DNA from 4 places in the Sporosarcina sp. YIM B06819 genome. Region 2 is predicted to be linked to each of the others. Evidence: predicted binding sites of a transcription regulator. Region 2 holds the regulator's gene; each other region holds the start of a gene.
What was found. The regulator Rex, encoded in region 2, represses fermentation and respiration genes when NADH is low (regulators of the CRP and FNR family bind a similar motif). The targets are predictions, from matches to a motif close to TTGTGAAATATTTCACAA.

Region 1: a site for Rex is predicted at 1,957-1,974, ahead of R2B72_RS04125 (TIGR04053 family radical SAM/SPASM domain-containing protein). Genes of this name have one in related genera too.
Region 3: a site for Rex is predicted at 1,910-1,927, ahead of ric (iron-sulfur cluster repair di-iron protein). Genes of this name have one in related genera too.
Region 4: a site for Rex is predicted at 1,651-1,668, ahead of R2B72_RS10425 (DUF2249 domain-containing protein). Genes of this name have one in related genera too.

The regions. Positions count from the first base shown of each region.
Region 1 covers NZ_JAWLIQ010000006.1:33,529-36,733, forward strand. The annotation lists gene hemY (protoporphyrinogen oxidase) at 1-771, opposite strand, end outside; gene R2B72_RS04125 (TIGR04053 family radical SAM/SPASM domain-containing protein) at 803-1,882, opposite strand; gene gcvPB (aminomethyl-transferring glycine dehydrogenase subunit GcvPB) at 2,048-3,205, opposite strand, start outside.
Region 2 covers NZ_JAWLIQ010000019.1:70,934-74,138, forward strand. The annotation lists gene R2B72_RS13570 (type II CAAX endopeptidase family protein) at 1-238, shown strand, start outside; gene tatC (twin-arginine translocase subunit TatC) at 288-1,118, opposite strand; gene tatA (twin-arginine translocase TatA/TatE family subunit) at 1,136-1,345, opposite strand; gene R2B72_RS13585 (redox-sensing transcriptional repressor Rex) at 1,440-2,090, opposite strand; gene R2B72_RS13590 (ABC-F family ATP-binding cassette domain-containing protein) at 2,257-3,205, shown strand, end outside.
Region 3 covers NZ_JAWLIQ010000005.1:151,148-154,352, reverse strand. The annotation lists gene R2B72_RS03515 (nitrate reductase subunit alpha) at 1-851, opposite strand, end outside; gene ric (iron-sulfur cluster repair di-iron protein) at 1,034-1,732, opposite strand; gene R2B72_RS03505 (ribonucleotide-diphosphate reductase subunit beta) at 2,217-3,205, opposite strand, start outside.
Region 4 covers NZ_JAWLIQ010000013.1:78,512-81,716, reverse strand. The annotation lists gene R2B72_RS10440 (hypothetical protein) at 1-374, opposite strand, end outside; gene R2B72_RS10435 (DUF2249 domain-containing protein) at 387-923, opposite strand; gene R2B72_RS10430 (hypothetical protein) at 955-1,281, opposite strand; gene R2B72_RS10425 (DUF2249 domain-containing protein) at 1,302-1,535, opposite strand; gene R2B72_RS10420 (methyl-accepting chemotaxis protein) at 1,785-3,205, opposite strand, start outside.

The DNA of each region.
Region 1 (3,205 bases), on a different contig from region 2:
TACACCTTGCCCGGTGAGTAGCTGAACCGACTGTAATTGTTCTTGCAATCGTTCAACTAGCGTTATCATTCCTTTACGAAATGTTAAAAACATACTTTTTTGCACAATTTCAGGCACCCCTGCCACGCCAGGAGCCGGTTGTTGCTTGTTTGCCAGCATCCCTACAATCAAACTACGGTGCGTTTTCTCCATTGCCGAAAAATGCGGAAACGTCGCCTGTAAGCTTAACGAATGTGTATCTCCCGCATAAATGCCCCCTAGCAACGGTTCAGTAATATGATCCAACACTTCTTTCCCTAAACGACGTTGGATGAAATTCCCCAATGATTCGTCTTCCATTCCTTTCTTTTTAGGTAACCATAAATCCATTGCCGCCCGAATTTTTCCTGCTGGTGATATAAGCTTCGTTTTCATAAACGGCGTCAATTTTGTCGGAATACCTAGCATCAGTCCAGGTGGCATGTTATGCAACTTCCCTTTATGTACAATATAATTTGTTCTTGCTTGCGGATTCGTTGCCGTCAATTCATCTTCAAGACCTAATTCCTTGACCAATGTCATAATAGGCATTTTGCGTGCTAAAAAAGACTCCGGACCTCTTTCAATGATAAAACCCTCTCGATGCAACGTCCGTATTTTACCGCCCAACGTATCACTTTTTTCTATGAGCGTCAGTTCAACGGGAATTTGTCGTTCGTCAAACCATTTTTTTGCATAGAACGCTGCACTTAACCCTGTTATGCCACCGCCAACAATGATGATTTTCCTCATTGGATTTCCTCCTTTCAGAATGATGCATTGTTTAGCGCAACGCTTCAGGAATATACGAACAAGAAGGATCGCTTGCCAAGTAATCTCCTGTCATCGCGTAAGCTCTCGCACGTGAACCGCCACACATATGCTTAAACTCACAAACGCCACACTTACCTTTTAACAAAGACTTATCCCGCAATTGCTTCATAACTGGTGAATGCCGATAAATATCCGCCAACGATTGTTCACGCACATTGCCACAAACAACTGGTAAAAAACCACTTGGATAGACATCGCCTGTATGACTGATAAAGACAAAACCGTCTCCATCATTGACAAACTTCGGTGCACGTCCCAATATATCCGACCGCTTCGATACTCCACTTTCACCTAAGCGCAGTTTTTCCTGATGAAACACGCGTCTATAATGAGGCGCTTCCGTCGTTTTCACACCATAAGGCATTTTTTGTTGAATTTGATATAACCATTTCATCACTTCTTCATGTTCCTCTGGGCTAATCATATCCTTCTCCATGCCGCGTCCTGTTGGTACCAAGAAGAATGTACTCCACAGCACTGTCCCCATTTCTTTCACTTTTTCAGCAATCGCTTCTAAATCATGAAGATTGTACTTTGAAATTGTCGTATTTACTTGAATCGGGATATTTAATTCCTTTAAATACTCAATGCCTTTCATCGTCCTATCATAGGATCCTTTCGTACCGCGGAAATGATCATGAATTTCTGCGCTGGAGCCATCTAAACTGAATGCCCACCTCGATAACCCAACATCTTTTGCTTTCTGAATCGCTTCCTTCGTTACCTTTGGCGTCGCACTCGGTGTCATCGAAACCGGGAACCCCTTCTCCTCTATGGCATACTTAGCGAGGTCAAATAAATCTGGCCGCATCAATGGATCTCCACCTGTAAAAACAAACAGCGGATTATCCATGGCTGCAATGTCATCAATTAGTTTTTTTCCTTCATCAAATGATAATTGACGTGGATCCGCCTTATATTGCGCTTCTGCTCTACAATGCAAGCATTTCAACGCACAAGCCCGCGTCACTTCCCATATTACAATAAACGGATTAACTTCATAATTGACTTCTTCATTGACTGGTATCATCTAAAACGCCCCCCCTAGTCATATTGCGTTGAATGAAACTACATGTTTAGCATAGTACGAACTCAGTACATCCAATGTGATTTTCATCACAATAACATACATGAGTTGTGTACGTTTCGTCACAAAAAAAGCACAGCGCAAGGCTGTGCTTTTTCAAGTAATTTATTATTTTGTATAACGCAATACAGGTTGACGTGCCGCCTTCGTTTCATCCAAACGATTAATGACCGTCGTATGTGGCGCGTTTTGAACGATTTCAGGGTTTTCCTCGACTTCTTTTGCAATGTGAATGAGTGCATCACAAAATGCATCAAGTGTTTCTTTCGACTCTGTTTCTGTCGGCTCAATCATCATGCCTTCCTCAACGTTAAGTGGGAAGTAGATTGTTGGCGGATGATAGCCAAAGTCTAGCAGACGTTTCGCCATATCAAGCGTACGAACGCCCAATTTCTTCTGGCGACGACCCGAAAGAACAAATTCATGCTTACAATGACGATTATATGGCAGGTCGAAGTAAGGCTCGAGTCGGCGCATCATATAGTTCGCATTCAATACTGCATATTCCGTAACAGCTTTCAAGCCATCTGGCCCCATAGTACGAATATATGTGTACGCACGTAGATAAATACCGAAGTTACCATAGAATGGCTTCACGCGGCCAATCGATTGTGGCACATTGTATTCAAATGTATAGACATCGTCTTTTTTCACAAGCACTGGTTTTGGCAAGAATGGAGCCAAGTCAGCTTTGACACCAACTGGACCAGAACCTGGACCACCACCACCGTGAGGACCTGTGAATGTTTTGTGCAAGTTCAAGTGAACCGCGTCAAAGCCCATGTCGCCAGGGCGCGCTTTGGACATAACCGCATTCAAGTTAGCACCGTCATAGTACAATTTCCCGCCGACAGCGTGAACGATTTCAGCCATTTCAAGAATTTCTTCCTCAAAAAGTCCAAGTGTGTTTGGATTTGTCAGCATCAATGCTGCCGTATCCGATCCAACAACACGTTTCAAGTCTTCAAGGTCAACAAGTCCGTGTTCATTCGACTTCACTGTAACCGTCTCAAAGCCCGCAACTGTTGCTGATGCCGGGTTTGTTCCGTGTGCAGAGTCTGGAACAAGTACTTTTGTACGGTTGAAATCACCGTTCGCTTCATGGAAGGCACGAATCATCATCAAAGCTGTCCATTCGCCGTGTGCGCCAGCAGCTGGTTGAAGAGTCACTTCATCCATTCCTGTAATTTCAACAAGATGCTCTTGCAAATCATAAATAATTTCGAGCGCACCTTGCACAGTCGACTCATCTTGCAATGGGTGAAT
Region 2 (3,205 bases):
CGTCAGTGCCTTGATTTTCGCAGCGATGCACAACGAATTTGAGCATCTGTTGATGTACATGGCGCCCGGACTGATCTTCTCTTATCTGTACTATCGAACGAAGCGACTTCTGACACCGATAATTGCCCATTTACTTATGAATGGCTTCGTCGTCATCGCACAGCTGAACTTCGACAAGCTTCAAAAGTATATCGATGAGCTAGAAAGTTTAAAACAAGCGATTATCTTCTTTTTTTAATGAAAAAAGTCTTCCACCGAATTTTTTCGGTTTGGAAGACTTTTTACGTTTACTTCTGTTGCCTCATCACTTCATCAATTTGGCGCTGTTGCTCTGCACGCACTTCTTCTAACTGCCGCTGTCGCTCAGCTGTCTCTTCTTCTAGCTCACGCTGCTGCTCCGCCTTCAAATATTTCCGATAGCCAAATCGGGATATAAAAATACTGATTTCATACAACGCAAACAGTGGAACCGTAACGAAAAGATGCGAAAATAGATCCGGCGGTGTAATGAACGCCGCAATGACGAACAAGACGAAATATGCATATTTCCGTATTTTCACCAGTGTGGCCGGATCCAAAATACCGAGTCTTGTTAAAAATAGCAAGACAATCGGTAATTGGAAAATGATGCCGAATGGAATGAGTAATTGAAACAAAAATGAGAAATACTCATTAATACCGATTGTCTGAACAATGTCGAGATCTGTCGATAAATTCATCATGAACCTCATTACATAAGGCAATAGTACAAAATAGGAAAATGCAATCCCACCGACAAATAAGAAGAATGTGAACGGGATATAATTCAATGTAGCCCGTCGCTCCGTTTCATGCAAACCCGGGGAAATGAACGCCCATAGCTGATACATAATAACCGGTGAAATGATAATCACCGCTATAAAAATAATCACTTTCAAGTAAATCATAATCGGGTCGAGCACGTTGAACGCATTCAACGTAATACCTTCCACTATCCCATCGGATTGCAGGAATTGAATAATAGGCTTTGCGATGAAAAAGCTACCCGCCACTGCAATCACAAAGAAAACGACGATTACCATCAGCCGTTTTCTAATCTCATCTATATGTTCAATGATTGTTAAGTTTTTTTCTGTCATTGGACAAACACCCTAACTTACTTCACTTCTTCTTTCTTAACTTCCACTATTTCTGCTTTCTTGTCTTCCACTTTCTTCACATCGTCATCTTCTACGAGACCTTTCGTCGCGTTTTTAAATTCACGCAATGAAGAACCGAACGCCTTTCCAATCTCAGGCAACTTCTTCGGACCGAAAACAAGCAACGCAATAATGGCGATAATAATTAAACTCATTGGACCTGGCATCTCAGACACCTCCCTCGTAGCAGAAGGATTCAATCATCCCTCATTCTGCTATCCATTTTACACGAAAACCGCTAATATTACTATTATCGAGCAATTACAATTGTGAATGTTTAACGTCATTTTTCATGAAATAAATAAGTGTCTGCAACTCAACAGATAAATCTATTGTATGGACACGCACTGAATCAGGTGCAGAAAGACGGACTGGCGTGAAGTTCAAAATCCCTTTAATGCCCGCCTCCACCAACTTATCCGTTACATCCTGTGCCACACGTGAGGGCACCGTCAAAATAACAAGATCAATGCCCAGTTCGACAATTTTCTCACTAATTGTATCTGGATGAAAAATAGGTATACCGCTCAATACTTTTCCATCTGCCGGTGCTTTTGGATCAAATGCCACGACGATCCGGGTATTATGATTTTTATGGAAGTTATATTTTAAAAATGCGTTCCCCAAACTGCCCACACCAATTAGTGCGACATCTGTTCCTTCATCTTGATCGAGGATTTGACGGAAAAATTCGACAAGATAATGCACATCATAGCCATATCCTTTGCGTCCAAGTGCCCCAAAATGAGAAAAATCACGACGGATAGTGGCCGCATCAATTTTCATCGCTTCACTTAATTCACTAGAAGACACACGCTTCTTACCCAGGTTGGCGAAGTTTTGAAGAAATCTATAATAAAGAGGCAACCGTTTTGATGTCGCCTGTGGTATTTTCGGCGTTTCTTCTATCATTGTAACCCCCCTGAACATCCAAATTTCGAATCAGTAGGGAATTTGGATTTCCCTAGATTCAAGTTAAACCGATTCTATCGTACAGTACATACCGAACCTTGTAAAGCCAACCGTTGCACGCTTCGCGCCATTCCATTAAACTAAAGAAGAATAGAGGTGCTCAAATATGATTGTATTACAAGTGAACGGACTGACAAAATCATTCTCAGGAACCGATATATTAGAAAATGTCCGGCTCGAAGTGCAACATCGCGACCGCGTTGCACTCGTTGGACGTAACGGAGCTGGAAAATCGACACTACTTAAAATCATTGCCGGTGAAATGACGGCGGATTCTGGTGATTTAATCATCCCGAAAGACGTGAGAATCGGTTATCTTGAACAGCATAGTGGCATTGATTCTGCTTTATCTGTTTGGGAAGAGATGATGACCGTCTTTGAACCGCTCCATATCATGGAAAGACGGCTGCGGACACTTGAGGGACAAATGGCTGATCCAGCGGTATACGACACTCCTACCGACTATGCACGTGTAATGTCGGAATACGACGCCCTACAAATTGAGTTTAAAGATTCCGGCGGCTATCAGTATGAATCAGACACACGCTCCGTCCTTCACGGCATGCGTTTTTATCCCGACGATTATGAAAAAAGTGTCAACCTGTTATCTGGTGGACAAAAAACAAGGTTAGCACTCGCTAAAATGTTACTAAGCAAGCCCGATCTTCTCATCCTCGATGAGCCGACAAACCATTTGGATATCGAAACACTCGGTTGGCTTGAAAAATATCTCGTCTCCTATGAAGGAGCTATCCTGATTGTTTCGCATGACCGCTATTTTCTGGATGAAATCGTCACCATCGTTTACGAAGTGTCTAGAAGAAAAGTAGCCAAGTACACAGGGAACTATAGTGCGTATCTTGACGAAAAAGCGAAAAACTACGAGCGAGATCAAAAGCTTTTTGAAAAAGACATGACCGAGAAGGCCAAGCTCGAAGATTTTATCCAAAAAAATATTGCCCGTGCATCGACTTCAAAAATGGCAAAAAGTCGCCGCAAGTTGTTAGAACGAACAGACTGGATGGATTCGCCTGATGGGGATGAAAAATCAGCTA
Region 3 (3,205 bases), on a different contig from region 2:
GCGACGGAGACTACTTTTGTTCCTTTGTAGCGTACTTCTGTCATGAAGTGAGCATCTGGCGTTCGTGTTAATGGAACGTTCGATCCCCACATAATAATGTAGCCCGCATTAAACCAGTCACTCGATTCAGGAACGTCTGTCTGCTCACCCCAAATTTGTGGAGAAGCTGGCGGTAAATCCGCGTACCAGTCATAGAAACTAAGCATTTCTCCCCCAAGAAGTGAGATAAAGCGAGCACCTGAGGCATAACTAACCATCGACATCGCCGGAATGGGTGTAAATCCTGCGATACGGTCTGGGCCATATTTTTGAATTGTATAAATGAGCTGCGCTGAAATAAGCATCGTCGCATCTCGCCAATTGACACGGACGTGTCCGCCTTTTCCGCGAGCCTTTTTGTATTCATTCGCTTTTTCAGGATCTTCCACAATACTCGCCCATGCTTTCACGGGATCATTATGTTCTGAAAGCGATTGACTCCACATGCGCCACAATTTCCCACGTATATAAGGGTATTTCACGCGAAGTGGGCTGTATTCATACCAAGAAAATGAAGCACCACGAGGGCAACCACGCGGCTCAAATTCAGGCATATCAGGTCCACATGAAGGGTAATCAATCTGCTGATTTTCCCAAGTGATAATGCCGTTTTTAACAAAAACCTTCCAACTACATGACCCCGTACAGTTTACACCATGTGTTGTTCGAACTACTTTGTCATGTGACCAACGTTGACGGTACATATTTTCCCAATCACGGCTTTTTTCTTCTAAAATGGACCAATTCCCTGAGTAACGTTCAACAGGCTTGAAGTATCGTAGTCCACTTTCCAGTACACTTTTTTTCTTCATCGAGAAAACTCACTCCTTTTCAGAATAATGAACCAATGAGGGATTTCATCACTATGTCCATTCATATACCCTAAATTCTAAAGAGTATTCTACCCACTTCCTATTAGGGAATATCCTATATCGCATAGCGAGTTCCCTCATTCGACAAAAAAACCACCAAGTGGTGGTTTTTTGTCAATTCATTAGATTGCTGCACGCACTCGGTCAAATAAAACATTATTTTCAAGATGGACATGTTCAAATGTATCTTTTTCGAGCTGTGCAAGGCGCGCGTAAACAACACGGTAAGTACCGCAAGCTTCTTCTGGTGGTGTGTAGTTGTTGGTTAGATCACGAATTTCAAACAATAATTCACCTGCGTGTTCGTGCTCTGCTTCCAATTCCATGACATGCGGTTTTACTTGTTCTTTTAGTTCAGGCGTTGGGTTATCCAAAAATTCAAGAATGACTGGAAATACATTTTTATCTTCGTCAGCTGTGTGCTCTAAAAGCTCTGCACGTAATTCCTTATAGATTTCTTGAATACGGATTAGATGGGGATGTTTTTCTCCATGGACTTTAACGACTCGCGTTATATAAGGCGCTAGCTGTGGTAGCTCTTCTCGTAGGCCCGCATGATACTTTTCTTGAATATAAGAGACGAGCGTTCTGTTACCGAATGTAGTCGGGTGCGTGCTGGCAACTTGCTCTCGTTTCTCTTCTATTTTTTGGACACTCTGCAAAACTTCTTCCGGACTAAGATTACGTTCTTCCGCGGCATCTTTCAGCGGAATTTTCCCACCGCAGCAAAAATCGATACGCAGACTTCTAAATAAATCGGCGCTTTGAGGAATTGCCGTGACGATATCACAAACTTGTGTTTCAAGTGTAAGTTGACTCATATTTGTTTTCCTCCCCTAATCAATTTAGCGAGAACCATTCTCACTGTTAAGCATACGTACATACTGTCATTGTTCCTACTAGGGATTGCCCTAGTTATCAATAATGACGGTTTGCATGACGAACTAACTGTGTGAATGTTTTTCTACTTACAGCATAGTCGATAGCTATATCGAAAAATGTGATGTATATCACATTCCAACTACTGTCATAAATTTTTCACAATTTAAAAGAGGTGAAAAAATTTTTGATCGTGTCCAAACGATGAGTCTAAGATCCCGAAATGACAATAACTCTGCCCAATTGATCGATAACCGTGCGGAAATGATCGATAAGTTCTCCCAATTGATCGATATCCTCCGGCAATTGATCGATAAGTTTCCAATGGCGTTTGTCCGGGAATGGAAAGTGAACTTCCCGCGATATATAAAAATAGAGCTGTCCCGAAAGTTAGTGCAAACTAACTTTTGGGACAGCTCTTTAAGATTATAGATCATCAAAACCATTCAAATCACTAGTTTTCACATACTGCCTTGAAGTCTGCTCAAAGAAGTCTGTTTTCGTATCATCAAAGCTGTCGACGTAAGCACGAATCCATTTCATCGGATTATCGGTGAATTCTGGATAGATTTCACTAAGTCCTAGCATACGCAGCATTTTATTGGCACGATATTTCACGTAGCCTTCCATTTCAGTCAGGTCAATACCATCTATATCAGCTAACACATAACGACTCCATGCAACTTCTTGCTCAACAGAGTGCTTGAATTGGTCGTAAATCCATTCAGTAAATACATCGGTATTCAGTTCTGGATTTTCTGCAAGTGCTGCACGGAAAACGTCGCTAATTGCTTTTCCGTGCTGGAGCTCATCGCGATTTATATAAGAAATCATTGTCGATGTACCAACCATTTTTTGGTTGCGTGCTAGGTTGTAGAAAAATGCGAAGCCGCTATAAAAGAATAGACCTTCCAGCAATGTCGTATAGACCATCGCTTTCAATGCTGACTCAATTGTCGGATTCTCGGCAAATTCATTATAAACATCGACAATTCTTTCGTTACGACGCATCAGTACTTCATCCGTACGTCCCATTTCGAATGCCGCCATCTGCTTATCTAACGTTGTCACAGAGGACAAAACGTAAGCGTACGAATGATTATGCTCGCTTTCCTGATCAGCAATGGTTGCCATCAGTGATTTCACAGAAGGATCGGTTGTATACTGGGCAATTTTCGCCGCAATATCTGTTTGCGGACCATCAAGCGTTGCTAGCAAGCCAATAATTTTTAGAAATGCATCTTGTTCTGGCTTCGTTAGTGACGAGAATTGCTTAACGTCCTGCGTCATGTCTACCTCGTTGGCGGTCCAGAACAGCGAACGAATCCGTTGTCGTAATGTATAGAAATGTGGATGTGCTAGATCGTTCCAGTTAAGAATTCCGCTCGCTTTACCACCAAATATAGCGGTTGATT
Region 4 (3,205 bases), on a different contig from region 2:
GTAACACCAATATTAACTGCAAAAAGAAGTATTCCAATAAAAGCAAATGTCGCAAAGGCAGCGATATACATCGTTTTCATTGTTACAAAACCATATAACAAGCCACTAAGGCCTACTGTGAAACAGGCATAGTGTGCGTAACCAAGCCGTTTGCTGTAAATGGTTGACTGCAAAATAACATTAATAAGTTGATAGACAGCCCCCATCGCCAACATCGTAGCCCACCCAAGGACGAATACATGGGTATAAAACCAGCCACTTGGCCCCCGCAAATCCTGCTGAAGCCAATCGAATAGCGCAAAAATTGAGGCTCCGTGAAACAGCAAAAAACTAATCATCCCCGTAATAATAAAGAGAAATGGGAGACGAAACATTGTCCTCCCCCCTTACACCTTACGAATGGCTACTTTTACCGAGCCATCAGACTGTTCATCCACAGTAAAAGGACAACCCAATCGATTCAATTCTTCAATCAAAAAAACGGGGACTCTATCATTGTGAATGTTCACCTGATCACCCGGATGACTGCGGTCTAAAGCAGCTAACGTCCGCATCATTGGCTGCGGCGGCTCCAATCCCCGATTATCAAGTGATATCGTTTTAGGCTCACTCACCAGGACTTCTCCATCAGAAGGCTTAGCTGAAGAAATTAACTCGTCTTCTATATCAAGGAGATGCTTATACTTTTTATTGACAAAAGATACTACCCAATGATCTTTTTCTTTACGCTCTACCTTATTGACAAAGCCCTTCATCTTCAAAACGCCTAACAAAGGGGTTGGCTTAAATGTCGCATGGAGTACAAAAATGTCCTCTACGTTTAATTCCTTCACTGTGTCCATGATTAACTGGAAAGGCTCAATCTTTTTTGTTAAATGAGGACGAACATCTAGTTCTACGATTTTCGTTATTTGCTGATTCACAATGAATCATCTCCTACAAAATAGTAGTTTCCTATGATACAGACTTTTTTGCTTCTTCATATAAACTAGCCATTCCCCCATATAAAGAGTAGAAGAATGCATCTGGCGCATCCAAGGAAAATGTCTTATATTGCTTCGGGTCAATCCCAAGTAAATTTTCAAATAATTGTGCTGTATCATCAAATGCATAAAAGCAATAATGTGTATAGTTAAACTTCGGCATCTCCTCAAAAATGGTAATGATTTCACCCGCAAATCGGGCTACTTCTCCAGCGGCTTGTTGCACCATCGTAATTGCATCTTCCAAGGACAGTTCAATCTTGAGTGTCCTGTCATCGATAACGTTAACTTTTGCCATCGCAATCAACTCCAGACATTCTATATTTTTTCGATTTTCACTTGGAATGTATCAGGGCCTTGTTCGATATATTCCCATTTATATTTTCCTTCATGCATGGAATCGAATTGAAAACGTAAAGGAATCGGGTCATGGTCATTGACAATCAACATCGCCTCAGATGGCTTTAAGCTATTGAACGTTTCAAAAATCGTTTTATGCTTAAGATGTGGTGGATATTCTGGAACCCTTACTGTTGCTGCGTATTCACTCATCAATTACTCCTCCTAGAATTTCAAATTGTGTGGTCAATCTATAAGATGAGACAAAGAATACCTTCAACCCCACTCATCTTATAGTCATTAGTATAAAGTTGTAGTAAAAATTATTCTGTGATGTATATCACTAATTTAAAATTATTTCCCAGTTGTTTTATTCATGTGAAAGTAGTGATTTCCACAGCATCACTGCTTTAGTTGTTGGGGTGCCCTGTATATTTCTCGCACAACAAGAAATATACTTTCCTAGTCAATTTTAAATTGTTGAACAGTGGATTGGAGCTGTTCGGCAAGTGTAAATAATTTTCTCACAGATTGTAATTCCTGATAAATCATCGTAGCTTGTACTTCGCTCGCGGTAGATAATTCCTCGGACAATGCCGCAACATGCCCCGTTCCTTTCGTTACGTTTTCTATGCTTCCATGAATCTGAGTGACTAATTGTGTACTACTAAATACAACTTTTGAAGTAGAATTTAATTTCTCAAATACTTCCTCAATCGCTGCATAAATCGTTTCAAACGAATGCCCAGATTGCTGTACTAAATCTTTACCAATATCAAATTGCTCGATGCCATCACGTAAGGCATAATATGCTTCCTTTATGTAAAGCTGAATTTCTTCTAAAATGATTTTTATGTTATCAGCTGCCTGTTTTGACTGATCTGCAAGCCCTCTCACCTCTGTTGCCACAATCGCAAAACTTTTTCCTTGTTCCCCAGCTCTTGCCGCCTCAATATTCGCGTTCAACGCTAATAGATTTGTTTGCTTAGAAATGGTTAAGATTGTTGAAATAACGTCCACAGTTGTTTTCGACTTCACAGTCAGCATTTCAAACTTCGCCAACGCATTTTCAATACTTCTGCTCGTGGCGCCCATTTGTTTAGCCATCACAGCCATATCATTTTTTCCTTGCCTTGCAAATTGAATGGATTTCTCTGATTGTACTTTCGCATCAAATGCATTTTCCTTCACTTTTTCCATACCAGTTTCAAGATCGTCAATTGCTTTTGATATGACTACCGTTTCTTCTACCTGTTTCTCTGATTCAACCGCCAGTTCCAATGACGATTTAGCAATCATACCCGTTGTATTTGTATGCCCCTCTGAATGATCTGCCAGTAATTTAGAGGACTCCGATAATTGTTTAGAGGAACTCTTTACTTGTAATAAAATAGTCAACAAACTTTGACGCATTTTTTCAAAACTATTGGCCAGTTGTCCAATCTCATCTTTCATATACGTATCAATTGGAATCGTTAAATCACCACTTGCAAAGGTTTCAGCTTGATTTCTTAATTGCACTAGCGGACGCACAATTCTATTTGCAACAAATAATGTTAGTATAGTAGCTAATACGAACACACCAGCACCGACCTTTACAATAATCCATACTCGTGGCCATGTACGATTCGCTACGACTTCACCATGATAATCCACCCCCATGAATGCTATAATTTCATTTTTATCATTTAGGATAGGCGAATAACCTGACATTCTTTTACTATTTTCAAAGTTGTAAACCTCGGAGTACATAGGCATCTGGTGTTGCATACTATTTGTTGCTTCAATGGCCCTATCAATAGCCTCGTCATAGTGGTAGCTATCCCCCGCTTGATAGCCCTGTGCTTTTAATCGTTCATCTACCGCTAACAAAGTAGCTTTAC